3 linked regions of the Coraliomargarita algicola genome follow. The protein of the gene in region 1 interacts with the protein of each later gene in a pairwise test. Links are inferred from orthologs where the notes say so. Each region holds a gene or a part of one and is shown in the gene's direction. Other genes may lie near its edges. The genes, in order: dnaN, dnaE and rpe.

Evidence for each region.
Region 2: the proteins of dnaN (region 1) and dnaE interact in binary tests that used the Escherichia coli proteins (3 or more experiments, as listed by UniProt). The link is inferred for Coraliomargarita algicola from one-to-one orthologs.
Region 3: the proteins of dnaN (region 1) and rpe interact in binary tests that used the Escherichia coli proteins (3 or more experiments, as listed by UniProt). The link is inferred for Coraliomargarita algicola from one-to-one orthologs.

The regions. Positions count from the first base shown.
Region 1 is NZ_CP138858.1:2,883,342-2,888,561, forward strand. The notes cover bases 303-3,165. They hold dnaN (DNA polymerase III subunit beta), read left to right. Parts: upstream 303-1,101; coding sequence 1,102-2,229; downstream 2,230-3,165. Other genes in these bases: pssA (CDP-diacylglycerol--serine O-phosphatidyltransferase), read left to right, coding at 303-858; SH580_RS11690 (hypothetical protein), read left to right, coding at 2,295-3,165. Also shown: more of pssA, read left to right, coding at 1-302; more of SH580_RS11690, read left to right, coding at 3,166-3,185; gndA (NADP-dependent phosphogluconate dehydrogenase), read right to left, coding at 3,305-4,810; SH580_RS11700 (hypothetical protein), read left to right, coding at 5,072-5,220. UniProt on the Escherichia coli protein: Confers DNA tethering and processivity to DNA polymerases and other proteins. Acts as a clamp, forming a ring around DNA (a reaction catalyzed by the clamp-loading complex) which diffuses in an ATP-independent manner freely and bidirectionally along dsDNA.
Region 2 is NZ_CP138858.1:2,603,446-2,610,063, forward strand. What follows is about bases 709-4,969. They hold dnaE (DNA polymerase III subunit alpha), read left to right. Parts: upstream 709-1,070; coding sequence 1,071-4,769; downstream 4,770-4,969. Other genes in these bases: SH580_RS10495 (GIY-YIG nuclease family protein), read right to left, coding at 4,766-4,969. Also shown: SH580_RS10485 (alpha-1,4-glucan--maltose-1-phosphate maltosyltransferase), read left to right, coding at 1-620; more of SH580_RS10495, read right to left, coding at 4,970-5,932; SH580_RS10500 (DEAD/DEAH box helicase), read right to left, coding at 5,935-6,618. UniProt on the Escherichia coli protein: DNA polymerase III is a complex, multichain enzyme responsible for most of the replicative synthesis in bacteria. This DNA polymerase also exhibits 3' to 5' exonuclease activity. The alpha chain is the DNA polymerase catalytic subunit.
Region 3 is NZ_CP138858.1:1,027,458-1,032,743, forward strand. Bases 1,042-3,970 are described here. They hold rpe (ribulose-phosphate 3-epimerase), read left to right. Parts: upstream 1,042-2,140; coding sequence 2,141-2,800; downstream 2,801-3,970. Other genes in these bases: SH580_RS03915 (mandelate racemase/muconate lactonizing enzyme family protein), read right to left, coding at 1,042-1,114; SH580_RS03920 (helix-turn-helix domain-containing protein), read left to right, coding at 1,219-2,088; SH580_RS03930 (DUF6172 family protein), read right to left, coding at 2,797-3,123; SH580_RS03935 (alpha-amylase family glycosyl hydrolase), read right to left, coding at 3,196-3,970. In the rest of the region: more of SH580_RS03915, read right to left, coding at 1-1,041; more of SH580_RS03935, read right to left, coding at 3,971-5,286. UniProt on the Escherichia coli protein: Catalyzes the reversible epimerization of D-ribulose 5-phosphate to D-xylulose 5-phosphate.

The DNA.
Region 1 (5,220 bases):
GAACCATCGCGTCATAAATACGCAGATTCCGGGGAAGCCAGCCACATTTATCTCCTCCCCAACAGCTTAACCGCTGGGAATCTTTTTTTTGGCTTCTTAGCCATATTGCGTTGCATACAAGCTAACTACGCCACCGACCCCAGCGTTGTCTCTGACAATTACAAACAAGCTGTTTGGTTCATTCTTTTTGGGGTTATATGCGATGCCTTGGATGGACGTGTTGCTCGATTAGGTGGCCGGGAATCATTATTTGGCAAGGAGTTTGATTCGATCGCAGATATCATCTCCTTCGGTGTCGCGCCCGCTCTCATGATGATCTTTCTGGTGCTGACGCCTACGGTCGAAAAATATCCGATCTTTTTACAAATTAGCTGGCTGATTGGATTTGTATACTTGCTATGTGCAGCCGTTCGGCTCGCGCGTTTTAACGTGCTGACTCACCCGATGCTTCCTCCGGCCGAGAGGTTGAAAGGCACCAATGACTTTTTGGGCCTGCCGGTGCCTGCGGCGGCTGGGATGATTGCCTCGATCGTATTAGTCATCACCAGCCTCAAAACCCCCACATACGACTCCCGTAGCCTGGCGCTACTGATCCCTCCCTTCATGCTAGCGATCGCTTATCTGATGGTGAGCAATATACAGTATCCCAGCTTCAAAAACGTCGATTGGCAAACACAGACAAAGTTTCGCTCCTTCATCGCTCTGATTCTAGGCTTGGGCACTGCTTTCTTCTTCAAGGAATTCTTTTTTGCGCTGCTGTTTTTTACTTACATAGCCTATGGGCCCATCCGTCATTTCGTCCGCATCTACCGTGCTCGTAAAAATCTCAAGTTAGGCCCCAATAAAGGCAGTGAATAACTTGGGAATAAGTGCGAATAGTCTGTGGATTTCTAAAAAGTTATTCCCATTGTTCACTCTCCTCATTTTTAATTCACCCTCTTTTACACATAAAATTTATTTCGCAAATGACTTGTCGGCAGAGACTTGATGAGTTGTTCTACTTAATCCACCCCCTTACTGTTACTAAGAGATTTAAATATATAAAAAGAACTATTATATAAGCATTGCCAGTAAGTCCAAAAAAACGCCAAATTCTCCACCATGAAGTTCAAGATCAACCAGGATCATTTTAGCAACGGCCTCCAACAAGTTCTCAACGTTGTTGCGACTCGTTCTACCATGCCCATCCTCAGCAATGTGCTGATCGAAGCCGAGGAGGGTCACATTTCGCTGACTACAACCAACCTTGACCTTGGCATTCGTTGCCGAATCAAGGCTGAGGTTTCTGAACCTGGCAGCACGACATTGCCAGTTCGCAAATTGGCGACAATCGTGCGTGAGCTTCCGGTCAACGAGGTATTTGTTGAAACCAGTGATAGCAACCAGGCGAAGATTACATCGGGTGGTTCACTTTTCAAAATCATGGGTTTGAGTGCTGAGGAGTTTCCACCGTTGCCTACTTTTGAGAATCGTAAAGTCTTTGAGCTTTCGCAGGACAAAATCGTAAACATGCTCAAGAGCGTGTCTTACGCTCAATCCACGGATGAGAATCGCTACATCCTCAACGGTGTATACTTTAACTTTGCGGATGAGAAATTGACGCTGGTGGCGACGGATGGACGCCGTCTTGGTTTGACTGCGCTGGAACTAGAAATCAGCGAAGACAATGCGGGCAGCCTAATTTTGCCTGCCAAGACAGTGGGCGAGCTGGAGCGTTTGATGGGCAAGGGAGAAGCTGTGAAGGTCGCCTTCAACGATCGTCAGGCAGCTTTTGAAATCGCGATCGATGAAGCGGGCGATTCCGGTTTGATTGACCACCTCTATCTCGTATCCAAGATTGTAGAAGGTAACTACCCGAATTATCGTCAAGTCATCCCTAAGGAAACAGAGCACCGAGTCAAAATCGAGCGTGAGTTAATGCTTGAATGCGTGCACCGTGCAGCTTTGGTGACATCGGACAAGAGTAACTCTGTAAAGCTTAAGGTGAGTAAGAACCTGCTGGAAATCTCTGGCTCGTCGACTGAATATGGTGAATCGCACGAATCGATGGCGATCGCTTATGATGGCCCTGAGGTGCAAGTCGCGTTCAATCCACAATTTTTAATGGAGCCGCTTAAGGCTTTGACTAAGGATGAGGTCTTCTTCGAGTTCAAGGATGAGCTCAGCCCGGGGCTATTCAAGACATTGGATAACTTCATCTGTGTGATCATGCCACTGCGCTTGAACTAATTTAAGCGACCATAACACATTTTATGAAGGACGGTCGTTCAGGCCGTCCTTCTTTGTTTTAGACTATGTTTACTGAATCTTCAGAAATCTATCAATGGCTACTATTTATGGTGGCGATCGTGACAGTCTTGTTACCAATGCTTGGTAACCGCCTATCGATGCCTGCTTTTATCGTGTTAGGGCGTTGGACGCGGTGGTTCCTCTTCGCTGCTTTATTTGCCTATTTTCTGAAAGTATTTGGTCTCTCCTATCGTCCAGACTGGGTGCATTTTGTGACAGGGCTGGCTCTTTGGTTTGTATTGGAGACGGGGTATAATTGGATCGCAATTAAAGCGCTCAGCCGCAGTGAATTACCGCTATTTCCAGAGTTTTATGAGAATGTTGACGGCGATGAATGGCCGGCAGATGCACGTTTTATTGAACTCAAGGATTGGTTGCGCACTGAAAAGTATAGTCGGCTTAAAGCTCTGAAGGCAGAACTGTTTGAAGGCACCTTTTTACGTGCATCAATTTATGAAAGCACGGATGGGCTGACGCGCATACAAATCTTATTTTTACCGAAGCGCAAAGGCGGTGCGATTGCTTGTTATACGATCAGCACGCAGTCAAAAGATGGTGAGCGCTTGATTACGGATAATCTTTTCCTTCCATATGGAGGCTATTATCCAGAGAGTTGGAATATGTGCCGCAAACCATTAATTGGTTCTTTAAAACGCCTGCTACTTTTACATCGAAAACGTTTGTTGGCTTCTGGTTTTGAACCCGTTCCAGTCGAAGAGGATGCTTTAGTTGAGTTAAATGATCAGCAACGCATACTTGAGCGGCTCAATGTAGAGACTGGGTTTTTAGTGCCACGTCCGCGCCAGGAAGAGGATGGTAAGATTACCTATGAAGGCCGCTACAGGCTTTGGAAGGAAATGTGGATGTTAGCTTACCTGGGCAAATCAGTGGCCTAGTCGGGAGACCTCTCTGATTACAGCGAATCTTTTATAGGCACAAAAAAGCCCCCTAAAGAGGGGGCTTTGAAAGTTGAAAGCGTTTAGCTTCTATTTATGTGACCGCTCGTTGCGAGCAATTACATTTCCAATTGTGGGCGATCTGCCTTGGGCCAGTCGATGTGGTAGAACTTGCCACGAGGCTCATCGGTGCGCTCGTAAGTGTGGGCACCAAAGTAGTCACGTTGAGCTTGCAGAAGGTTTTGCGGCAAGCGCGAGCTACGGTAGCCATCGAAGTAAGACAGCGCGGAGCTGAAGGTTGGGATGGATACACCGTGTGTGGCGGCTAGAGCCACGACTTTACGCCAGCTCTTTTGGGCGGTGTGGATGGCTTCGCTGAAGTATGGGTCCAGCAGAAGGTTGGCGAGATTCGGATCACGCTCATAGGCTTCTGTGATCTTTTGCAGGAAGGCCGCACGAATGATGCAACCACCGCGGAAGATTTGTGCAATCTCACCGAAATTGAGCTTCCAGCCATATTCCTCTTGAGCGTAAGCCATCAATTGGAAGCCTTGTGCATAGGAGCAGATCTTGGAGGCGTAAAGAGCCTCGCGGATCGCTTCGACCATTTCAGCCTTGTCGCCAGTGAAGGCTTCGGCCTCAGGGCCTTTAAGGATCTTTTCCGCAGCAACACGTTCGTCTTTAACGGCTGATAGGCAGCGAGCAAAGACGGCTTCGGCTACGGTGGGTGCAGGTGTGCCCATGTCGAGCGCATTGACAGAGGTCCATTTACCTGTGCCCTTCTGACCCGCTGTATCGAGCACGATGTCGACGAATGGTTTGCCAGTTACGGGATCGGTTTGCTTCAGAATGTCGGCTGTGATTTCGATCAGGAAGGAGTCGAGGTCGCCCTTGTTCCACTCAGTGAAGATGTCGCCCATCTCTGCCGGAGAGAGTCCCAACACATTTTGCATGAGGTCATAAGCCTCGCAGATCATCTGCATGTCACCGTATTCGATGCCGTTGTGGACCATCTTAACGTAGTGTCCGGCACCGTCTGGACCGATATAGGCGGTGCAACTGAAACCACCTTCGACAGGCTTGCCAGCTTCGGCGCCTTCGAGTGGTTTACCAGTTTCTGGGTCTACTTTGGCTGCGATCGCTTTCCAAATGGGCTCTAGGTGCGACCAAGCTTCCTTGCTGCCGCCTGGCATTAGAGACGGACCAAAGCGAGCGCCTTCTTCTCCGCCGGATACTCCGGAACCGATGAAACGAAGCCCTTTTTCTGTAAGCTCTTTTTCGCGCCGGATGGTGTCGTCCCACTTGGCGTTGCCACCGTCGATGATGATATCACCTTCTTCAAGAAGGGGAATTAAGCCTTCGATCACCTTGTCTGTCGCCCAACCTGCTTGCACCAGAATGATGATTTTACGAGGACGTTTGAGCGAGGCGACAAAGTCTTTGAGCTCGGCTTGACCGACTAGGCCACCCGGCGTGTCGGGGTTAGCCGCGACGAATTCTTCCATTTTGGAAGTCGTCCGGTTATAAACGGAAATCTTAAAGCCATGGTCGGCGATGTTAAGAGCCAGATTTTGGCCCATTACTGCGAGGCCAATCAGGCCAATATCGGAGGTTGCTTCAGACATAATTTGTATGGATTAAAAGTTGAATTAGGAAATCCAGCTCCAAAGTCTACGCAAGGGCAGACTGGGAAAGAGGCATGAATTATCGTCATATCTGGGATACATTTGATTAAAACGAACCAAAATAGCGCGTTATACTATGAATGAAAATTATATAATCCCGAGATTTTTTGCATAAATGCGCAGTTTGAGGTCCATTAGTAAGCTCTGATTGAAGCGTTACAGTCATGCGTAAATTGACTATTTGAATTGTCATTCAGAAAAATGCCTTCAAACGTAGGCGCCATGGAAGTAGTGGCAGGTATCTCTAAAGAATGGCGTCGTCGTATGCTATTTATGTTTTTTATGATCTTCGGTATGGCTGCCTGGTTTTTATCGGATGGCTATATCATGTGGCCGAACGAGGCGCAGCG
Region 2 (6,618 bases), 280 kb from region 1 along the record:
AAGAGCTCACGCAGGGCGACTCCAAGGATTACTTCTGGCCCAACTTCTGGCCCAATACGCCCGACATTCTACACGCCGACCTGCAAACCGGCAACCGCGCCACCTTCATCGGTCGCTACATACTCGCGGCCACACTCTCTTCCAACGTCGGTATCTATGGACCCGCCTACGAGCTACTCGACCATGAGCCCTATCCCGGCAAAGAGGAAAACAATCACAGCGAGAAGTATCAGCTCAAGGCCTGGGACCTCGACAAGCCCGGCAATATTCGCGCCGAAATCAGCCGTGTAAATGCCATTCGCAACAACCACGAAGCCTTCCAGCGCACCTTTAATGTGCAGTTCATCCCCTGCACCAACACTCACATTATCGCCTACTTAAAGCAGAACTTCGAAAAGACTGACCGCTTCATCGTGGTGGTCAACATGGACTGGGAAAACAAACAAGTCGGCAGCCTCGACCTCAGCGGCGCAGCCCTGGGCCTCGCCGCAGGAGCCAGCCTACGCCTCGTCGATCAATTCGCCGCAGCCCCCAAGGAATATCTGTGGCACGACAGCTTCCCCTACCTGGAGCTCAACCCACACACCTGTCCTGCGCATATTTTCCAGATTATCGATTAAGCAATTCCGATCTTTCAAATATTGTGTGATGCAAAATCCCCCGGCTCCGTAAGAAAGCATTCCATTGCCTACGCGTCGACATGCCCCTGGGATTGACATCTATAACCACACGAAAGCTGCCCGAGCATACCAACGTCGTTTCTGAGCTAATGCGTCCAGCGCCCGTGCCCAGAGTATTGCAATAGCTCGCGTCCAAGCTGGACTCGGTATTGGCGAACTCGACTTGCTAGTCGCGGCCCTCTCGGCAGAACAAGGCGTAGCCATCGCCACACGGAATGTTAGCGACTTCGAGCAAACTGGCATTCAAGTAATCAATCCGTGCGCTGAAGCCTAACAGCAGCACTTAGTGCACGCTGCGGATGGGATCATCCGCCCTCCCAAGGACGCATTTTCGACTGTGAATAGCTTCTGCTTGCATTGAAGATAAGGGGGCGCAATCTCCCCCTTCCCATGCCAGAGAAAGATACTGAATTCGTCCACCTTCACGTCCATACAGATCACAGTCTGCTGGATGGTTGTAGCCGGACGGATCGACTGTGCGCACGTGCCGCCGAACTGGGGATGAAGGCCCTCTCGATCACCGACCACGGTGTGCTCTATGGTCTGACCAGTTTTTTTAAACAAGCAGAAAAGCATGGGATCAAGCCGCTGCTAGGCTGCGAAGTCTACCTCGTCTACGAAGATCAACTGGCCACCGTCAACGAAGAGCGCGCCAAACAAAAGTCCCGCCACATGGGGCTACTCGCACGCAATTTCACGGGTTACCAGAATCTGTGCAAAATCGTATCCAAGGCGCATACGCAAGGCTTCTACCGCAACCCGCGCACCGACCTTAAAACTCTGGCCGAACACAGCGAAGGCCTGATCGGCTTTTCCGGCTGCTTGGCTGCCGTCATTCCGCAGTATCTGCTCAAGGGCGAGTTCGAAGAAGCCCGCGCGGCGGCCGCCAAGTTTATCGATATTTTCGGCAAGGACTACTTCATCATCGAGATCATGGATCACGGGATCGAAGAACAGCGTCGCATCATACCGGGCCTACTCAAAATTGCGGCTGAATTTGACCTCAAAGTCGTCGCCACCAATGATGTACACTACGTCAATAAAACCGATTGGGAGCCGCACGACTCACTGCTGTGTATCCAAACCGGAGCGAAGATACGCGACGAGAAACGTATGCGCTATGATGCGCAACAGTTCTACCTAAAGTCGCGTGAAGAGATGGACCTCGCCTTCAAAGAAGTGCCTGAGTCCATCACCAACACTTCCGCCATCGCAGAGATGTGCGAGGTCAAACTCCCCTTCGGCGAAGACCACTATCCTGTTTACGAACGCCCCGCCGAAATCGAAAGTGGTAACGACCATGTCAATTTTGAGCGCGTGCTGGACATCTACGTCGCCAAGAAAAACGAAATTTTGGTGCGCGACGGCAAAGAGCCGATCGAACTCTCGGAGGCCGAACGAATTAAGCACAAAAGCAACGGACTCTACCTGTTCGAGCTTTGTAAAATCGGCCTAAAGGAACGCTACGGCACCGACTACGATGCCTGCCGGGCGGACTGGGAAAATGCCTCCGCCCAAGACAAGCGCTATTGCGAACAACTCGAATACGAGCTCGCCATTATCACCGGCACGGGCTTCGTAGATTACTTCCTGATCGTTTGGGACTTCATTGCCTGGGCACGCAAACAAGGTATCCCCGTCGGCCCTGGCCGTGGTTCGGGTGCAGGTTGTATTGTCGCCTACGTGCTGAAGATTACAGACATCGATCCTCTCAGTTTCGGCCTGCTATTCGAGCGGATGCTTAACTTGGAACGTGTCTCGCCACCTGACTTCGACGTCGACTTCTGTATGCGGCGACGCGATGAAGTGGTCAATTATGTGCGCGATAAATACGGCAAAGACCGCGTGGCCAATATCATTACCTTCGGCACCTTTGGAGCCAAAATGATCATTCGCGACTTGGCACGCGTCAACGATCTGGAGTTTGCCGAGGCCAACAAACTGGCCAAGATGATCCCCGACGAGCTGAACATTACGCTCGACGACTCTGTCAAGAAATCGCCGGAACTCGCGGCCGAGGTCAACCGAAACCCCGTCGCCCGATCCATCCTCGACCAAGGCCGCGTGATCGAGGGGATGATTCGCAACACAGGTAAACATGCCTGTGGTGTGATCATCGCTGACCAAGACATTACCAATCTAATCCCCGTCACCCTGCAGGAAGGTGATTTGACCACGCAGTATCCCAAGGGCCCCTCGGAAGACCTGGGCCTGCTCAAGATGGACTTCTTGGGCCTCAAGACATTGACGGTGATCTCCGATGCAGAGAAGAATGTACGCATGACGCGTGACATGCCCGACTTCAACGTCGAGAAAGTCTCACTCAAAGACAAAGAAACCTTCGACCTGCTCAACTCCGGTCGCACCACCGCCGTCTTCCAATTGGAATCCGGTGGCATGCAGCAGCTCTGTCGTCAGATCGGCCTGAGCTCCTTCGAGGAGATTATCGCGTTGATCGCGCTCTATCGTCCTGGGCCGATGCAGTTCATACCGCAGTTCATCGAAGGTAAAAAAGATCCCTCTACGGTGCAGATTCCCCACCCTTTGCTAAAAGAGCTAGTGCAGGAAACTTACGGGGTATTGGTTTACCAAGAACAGGTGATGCAATCTGCACAGATCATCGCAGGCTATACACTAGGCGGTGCGGATATTTTGCGCCGCGCGATGGGTAAGAAGATTAAGTCGGTGATGGATGAGCAAAAGGGCGTCTTCATCAAAGGCGCCAAGGAAACCAACAACATCGACCGTAAAACCGCCGAATCGATCTTTGCCTTGCTGGAGAAATTTGCCCAATACGGTTTTAATAAGTCGCACTCCGCAGCTTATGCGATGCTCAGTTATCGCACTGCGTATTTAAAAGCCAACTACCCGGTGGAGTTCATGGCGGCCGTGCTCACCTCCGAGCAAGGCAATGCGGACAAGCTATCCAATTTCCTCGCAGAGTGTAACGCGATGAACGTGCCGGTGCTCAGCCCGGATGTAAATGAGTCCGGAGCGGACTTCACCCCAGTCATTGAAAAGGGCGAAGGTTGTATTCGTTTCGGTATGGCATCCATCAAAGGCGTCGGCGAAGGTGCCGCCAAAGTGATCATCGCCGAACGCGACGCCAATGGCACTTACAAAGATTTCACCGACTTCATCGTTCGCAACTCCGACAAAGCCGTCAATCGACGGGTGATGGAAGCGCTGATCAAAACCGGTGGCTTCGACTCGCTGGGCGAGGACCGTGCCAGCCTACTCGATGGGCTCGACTCCGAACTCGCCGAAGCAGAAAGCGCCCGCAAAGATCGCGAAGCGGGCCAAAGCAGCCTCTTCGACATGCTCGGCGATGATAGTGGCGTGGCCGACGAAGACAAACCTGGCAGCAATCGACGCACTGTCGAGGAGATGGGCATGACCGAAAAGCTCCGCTACGAAAAAGAACTGCTGGGCTTCTACATCTCCGGGCACCCCATGGATGCTTATGCCGCTCTCGACGATGCCATCGACAGCTTTCGCCACCCCGACGACCTGTTTAACTTTGACGACCGCAGCAGCTTCCGTCTGTGCGGAATCGTCAGCAATTTACAGATCAAATACACGCGCAAAGACAGCAAGCAAATGGCAGTCTTCAATCTGGCCACTCGCAACCATAGCTTCGAGATGATCATGTTTCCCGATCCATATGCCAAGGAGGGGCACCGCTTGGAGGATGGAAAACTCGCATTGATCCATGGCATTATCGGTCGCCGCAATGGAGAGATGAGCCTGGCCGCGCATAACATCTTCGATCTAGAGGTCTCGATTCCGAAACTCATTCAACGCATTAATTTCATCCTCTACCCGAATAGCAAAGCCGTCGAATTCATCAACCTACTACGCGACACCATCGACGAGCAATACGGAGAGACGCGTGTGAATATCAGCTTCCTGGTCGAAGACCAAATCCTGGAGGCCCAAACGGCGCAATCACTCACCTTCACAATCACCGGCACTAATTTCAAATCACTACGCCGCCACCCCGCCCTCGCCGGGGTGCGAATCGAAGCCATCGACTTGAAACCGATTGATGATCGCAAGCCGTGGGAAAAGCGAGGGAAGAAATTCTAGGACTGTGCCATACGAATCAATTTCGTCTCCGCATCATAGAAATAATCCGGGATCTCTTCAGACAAAGTCAGACGAATCGCCTCTTCAATCACTGCTAGCGGTGCCACGAACCACTCTCGCGGCGTATGTCGTTTGCCTACGTCATCAAAAACATCGATTTCTAGGCAAGCTTTTGCAAAAAACTTATGCAGCAACAGTTCCAGCTTCTGCGGATTGAGGTTATAGCACTCAAAGCTAGTAACAATTCTAACTGGTGCCATCAAATATGTAGGATCATCTGCAGCGTTTTTAATGCGTTCTTCCACCGAGCCACGGCTGTAGCCGATTTTGTATAAATCCTTATTTTGCGCAATCTTCGGATTCTGGCTTCGAGACCTTAACACATAGATAGTTCCAGTTTGCTGATCGGTATCCGTCAGGCCATCGAGTTCTTTGACCAAGCGATCTTCATGCTCAGTAATGCGACGCCCATCTTTATACAGTTCACGCGCCAGCGATCGTAGCAACATCGCAGACTCTGTCCCATTTTCAAAGATGCAGCGCATCCGCGCGTTGACCTTACCACCTTTAAGCTCTTTTTCACCGACTGCTGCGACGTAGGCCATGATGCCTTTGAGCACAAAAAACTGCCCAGTTTCGATCTGTTGCTCATTGGCAAAAGGTAACATCTGCCGCTTACCGCTTCTCAAGTCTTGATGACAATTTTTAAACAGTGGCTCAAAGCGATCAAAGTCTTCGCATGCTTCACGCTGCGCGATGTAGTCGGGCATCTCAATCTGACTTCGGACATGCTTCAGGTTGAAGATGTCTACCTCGGGCGCAGGATCATCTAAAAGCCCAAGGTCGTCATCGTTATAAATATCTTCCATCGATGCGGGTGGTTCCAGTGTCGCGAGCAGACCAAATTCATCGAAGTTCTGTAGCAGCTGCAACTTTGCTTCGTCTTTGCGCAGTGCACTGAGGCTCATCGCCAATTGCGCTTCTTGCATATTTGATGGATTCACTTCGGGCTCACGCGCATGTAAGCGATAAAACTCGGTGATCTGGTGAAATTTATCGATCAAGCGCTCTTCTGCACTTTGCGCGGTCGACTGCACTGGCTTCACATCCAGCAAGCCGAGATCATCATCCGCGATCAATTGTTTTAGTTGCTCGGCATCCATGCTTAAAGTCCCTGCTGCTTGCGTTGCTGCTTAATAAACACTAATGCCTCGGCCATCCGCTTTTCCTGTCCATCATAGGCAGTCAAGGAAGGTGGACGCCCATGCGTCTTCACAAAGGCTTTGATTTTAGGCCACAACAGTAGCGCTTCCGCTTCGGTCATTTGCAAACGAGTGGTCGCGATGCAGTCCATGATCGCCTTCAGCACGGGGGGCGTCACCTGCTTGGAAAGGATCTCAAAGGCTTTCTGGAAGGGGTTGATGGAATCGATCAAGTCGATGTTGAGCTCATCGATATTGATAAACTGGTTCGCCATGCGGATGATACGGCGATCGCCGCCATCTTCCATCACCGCGCCCACCATGACAGAGTCCACCACAACATGCTGACGCAATTCCTCACATTCACGCTCATCGAGGTCGGGGTATTTCTTTTGAATGATCTTTGGAATCAAGACCTTATTGATCACCTCGGGGTCGACATCGCCCGGCATGGCTTTTTGCATCGAACGATCTTGTAAAATCGTCGCCTTTAAATCGTTGAGGTCGGATTCGATGATGTCCTTCACGCGTTGTGAGCTGGGCTCCTTAAATCCTCGGATCTTCAGTTCCCCAGGCGCGTTGACCTCATCCTCTGAAACACGGGTTTTAAACTTAAAATGGGGCGCTAGCACTTGCTCCATCAACAA
Region 3 (5,286 bases), 1.9 Mb from region 1 along the record:
CCTTGTAGTGACGCAGGTCATGCGCCTGATAGGGGTGCGCTTTCATCGCTTCGATATCGATTTCGACACCTAAGCCCGGCACTTGCGGAATCGTCAGGCAACCATCCTCGAAGCCCGCTTCTTCTTGTGCAATCTCCGTGCGCCAGTTCACATCGGTCGCCATGGTTTCCAGGCGACGGATGTTCATCGTCGAGGCCGCAATGTGCAGTGTCGCCGCATTCGCGACCGGACCACAGGGGTTGTGCGGGCAACATGGCAAGAAATAGCCTTCGGCAGTTTCGGCGATTCGCTTCAGTTCCGACATGCCCCCCACATGAGTGACGTCCGGCTGCGCAAAGTCCGCACAGCGTGACTCAAAAAACGAGATGTAGTCCCAGCGGCTATACAAGCGCTCCCCCGCTGCAATTGGCACGCGACTGCGACGACGCACATCTGCCAGCGCTTCCAAATTACCCGGCGGAAGCGGCTCTTCAAACCAGCCCACATTATGCGCTGCAATCATATCTGCCGCACGCACCGCGGTCGGAACATCAAAGCGACCATGTCCTTCAATCAAAAGCTCCGCCTTACCATCCACCACCTCTGCCACAGCGGCCACACAGGCTTCAGCCTTTTTCAACTCCGCGGGCGTCAGTTCCAAGTAGGCCGCACCAAAGGGGTCCCACTTCAGCCCCTTATACCCGGCTTCCATCGCAAGCTTCGCTTTTGCCGCAAACTCCTCCGGCTCCTTCGCACCCGAAAACCAGGCGTTGGCGTAGCAGGTTATACGATCACGCACCGCACCACCAAACAGCTCATACACAGGCACCCCCAGGGCCTTGCCTTTAATATCCCACAGCGCCATTTCCAAGGCACCGAGTGCCGACATATAGACCGGCCCGCCACGGAAATACACTTCACGGTTCGCCTCATCCCAGATCGACTGAATCTCAAATGCATTGCGCCCGATCACATTACGCGCGATTTCCAGCATCGCTTCGACCACCGTCTTTTCACGATATTCCAATGAGGCCTCCCCCCACCCGTAAACACCTTCGTCGGTTTCCACTTTCAGGAAGACCCAATTGGTGCGAAAGCAATCGCAAATGTAAGGAGTAATCGCAGTAATTTTCATAATCAGTAAACTTTAGTGTAAAAACAGGTAAGCTGCTCGTTCGCCCCTCAGATAACAACATTATGCGATTTACAGCCGTTCGCATAAAGTTAACAAATATGTGCATGCCGACTTCCAACGACACAGCCCAGCCAGCCAATTGGCACGCCCTACACCCGAGTCTGGAACGCTGCTACATCGGCCCACCACAAGGCAAGTCAGGCACCTTTCCCGGCACCGTGTTTACCTTGTGCAAACTTCTCGCCGGCGCAGCAACAATGAGCAAAGACGGCCATCAAATCGAAACCGACTCCCAAACCGAGACCTGGATACTCTGCTCCCCCGGCACGCGAACCCAACACTTTAGCGACGATGCGAAAATCATCTCCATCCACATCTCGCTGGGTAACCCACAAAACGGAGCCGAATGGACGGGTGCCCCCCTGATTTGTGTGCCCACCGAAGCCGCAGCCGAAGCCACCCTTGCCCGTTTAGTTCACTGTCAGCCATTACAGGCCTGCTCCCCACGACAGCGACTTGATTTACAAAGCTTGGAGCTCCCCATCACCGCGCATCTGGAACTACAGCAACACAGCCTGGAACTATTTAATTGGGCCCTCCAACTCGCCAGTCGCCACGGCATGCACTATCAAGTGCCCCGCATTCAGGACCCACGTGTGCAAAACAGTCATCAAACACTTGCCAGTCTCAGCATCCGCCAAAGTTTTTCACGCCAGGAACTCGCCGCCCAAGAGGGGCTCACCGCCGGACAACTGGACCGCCTCTGGCGCGTAGAGCTGGACATCACGCCCAATCAATATCGTGACCGCCAACGCCTCACCTATGCCTGCGAACAACTCCGCCGCAAGGAGATCCCGATCAAAGTCATCGCCGCCGAACTCGGCTTCCGCCATCTCTCCCAATTTTCCAACTGGTTCAACAGCCGCCACGGCGAATCCCCCCGCAGCTTCCGCAAGCGCCCCGGCACCAGTTAGATTTAGATAAAATCCTTTTGCCTAATGGCACTTTTAACGCTCAATGGCCGTCATGCCTAGCCCACATCAGACTTTACTCGCTCCTTCCATCCTCGCTGGTGACCACGCCAACCTTCGCAGCAGCCTTAAGGTGATCGAAGAGGCAGGCCTACAGTGGGTGCACCTCGACATTATGGATGGTCACTTTGTGCCAAACCTAAGTTTTGGCCCGCAAACAGTCAAAGCACTGCGGCCCGACTCACAGCTCTTCTTCGACGTTCACTTGATGCTGGATAATCCGCACCTCTACATCGATGCCTTCCTGGATGCGGGTGCACAGCAAATCACCATCCATGTGGAGCCAGACTATCCCGTCGCCGACACACTTGCCTACATAAAATCCAAAGGCTGCAAATGTGGCGTGGTGCTCAATCCAGACACACCCGCGGAGGACGCGAAGGAGTTTTTACCCGCCTGCGACATTGTACTGTTAATGACTGTGCAGCCGGGCTTCGGTGGACAGAGCTTTCGCCATGATGTGCTACCCAAAATTGAGCAATTCGATGCCTGGCGCAGCGAACTCGGGCTAAACTATCGCTTAGAGATCGATGGCGGCGTGGACCTACAAACGGCTCCTCTATGCACCCAACGCGGCGCAGATTCCTTGGTTGCTGGGACCGCATTTTTCAAAGCCGCCGATCAGAGCGCATTCATCCAAAAGGTCACCTGCTAAACGTCGCGAGCGCTCGCGCCTGAGCCCTCGGGGCGGACGGCCTTCGTCTGCCGCTTCATCGCCTTGGAGATCACTTCCACGTAAACGCTTTCACCCCCCTGCTCCAGCGCTTGCCCGATCGCCTGCGACAAGGCACTCACATGCACCACCACCGCAGTCTCGGCTGTGATCCCCGCTTTGCAGTTGAAATCCCAAAAGTCCTGCCCTTCTGGTAACTTCTTCTTACGCTCGCGCTTGAGGTATTTATTCACCTCTGCGCGAATCGAGTCGACCAAGCGTTCGGGTTGGATTCTGTCATGTGTCAGAGGGAATGTTTTCTTCATAAGCAGACAAAGCCTCTAGCCAATCACATGAAAAGCAACCGCTAACTCTAATTGACCGCAGTTTCCCGCCGCCTACGCTTTATTCGAAATCCATACGCAACTATAGGGCTCTAGCACAATTTCCCCTTCGAGATCATTGTAGCTTTGGCCACTAATCAAATCACACCAAGTCTCCGTCGCGATTAGATTCAACTCCACCAATGGTATCGTTTGGCGTTGGTCGGATATGTTATTTAAGGCAAACAAAGATTGATCACGGTTCAAGCTCTCGCGCCAGAATGCGAATACCTGATCCGAGAAATGCAATGTATACTGAGTGGCATTTGGATGAAAAGCAGCTTGCTTGCGGCGAATCTCAATCAAGCGTTTCATCTCAGCGAAGACAGCCTTGTGATGACGCCCATCGTCTTCCAGTGCAGCGTTGAGCTCGTCGACTGGCCATTGGTAGCGATTGATCGTACGGGCACGGCCGGTTTGTGCCATGCCCTCGCGATTATTCTCTGTGCCGAGTAGACTATGGATATAAATCGCCGGCAAGCCCTCCAGAGCCAACATAATCGTATGCGCACAGATGTAACGCGCAGTTTGCAAACCATCGGCCTCCCCGCCGATGGTCTTGGCCATCGCACTGTAAAGCGAGATATTAGCCTCATACGGCGTGAGCTCCCCTTCGGGGGTGCGACGCATCGAAATCTCACCGCCACTATCACGCAAGTTAGCCACCAAGTCGTCCAACTCTTCGGCGGACAGCAGCCCCTCCGCCGGGCGCAGTCCTATGCCATCATGCGAAGCGATAAAGTTCAGATAGGCCCGCCCGCGACGGGCCGGCGGCATAGACATCATCCAGGTCTTTAAGTGCTTACAATTGCCACTCAAAATCGAGTTCAACAACAAGGGCGGCAGCGAAAAGTTATAGATCAAATGCGCCTCGTTGTCGTTGCCAAAGTAACTGAGATTCTCGCGGTTAGGCACATTTGTCTCTGTGATTAAAACTGCAGTGGGCTCTAAGTTTTCGATCACGATGCGCAATAACTTAATCAACTCGTGCGTCTGTGGCAAATGCACACAATTCGTGCCCGACTCTTTCCAAAGAAAAGCAATCGCATCCAAGCGGAAGTAACGAATCCCCTGCTCTACATAGTGACGAATGATACGCACGATCTCATAAAGCACCTCTGGATTCTTGTAATTCAGATCGACCTGATCCTCGCTAAAGGTACACCATACATGCTTCGCGCCATCGACTGTTTTGACCTCGGTCAATAGCGGCGTGCTGCGCGGACGGACCACCATCGAGAGATCTTCATAGTCAGTGCCCTCGATAAAATAATCACGACCGGGGTCGCGGCCTTTTAGGAAGTTCTGAAACCAACGGGACTGACTGGAGCAATGATTGATCACCAAGTCGGCCATCAGGTCAAAGTCCTCCGCGATCGATTGCAAGTCCTCCCAAGTGCCCAGCTTCGAGTCGACGGCCTTGTAATCAATCACCGAAAAACCATCGTCCGAACTATAAGGGTTAAACGGCAAGACGTGCACTGCGCTCAAAGTGTCCCGCAGATCTCGCACCAGAAAATTCTTTAATTCACGCAGAGGCTTGCGCGTTTCACTGATAATCGAGTCACCGTAGGTGATCATCATGATGTCTGACTGATCCCACTTACTGGTCCCCAATGCCACCGGCGCGACTTGCTCGGACATATGAGCCGCTTCCAATAAATGATCTGTAATCTCTTCGACACGCTCGGCACCGTAAATTTCGTTCACGTGCAAGGCCACACGCTGACGCACCCGCTGCGTCTTAGGGTGCAGCGCAGGATTCACGACGATCTCAGACCCGAACTCCTGACGATCATCTTCGACCGCTTCTTTGATCTGGTGCAAAATGTCAGGCACCGCCGCAATCACTCGTTTCCAACTTGGCATAAACGGCACATCCATCGACTTGCTCGGATCCAAAAATTCCTCGCCAGCGTTGAGAATGTTTTCGGCAAAGACTTCAACCGCCGATCCCTCGGTGTGACGATCGAACTTGAGCCCATTAATCATAGCATCACTGTGGTAGCTATCCACCAAGTCCAGTGCGATGCGGAAATATGCAGCCTTAATCGTGCGCACATGCTCATGCGAAAAGACCTGCCCCTGCGTTGCCATCTTACGATA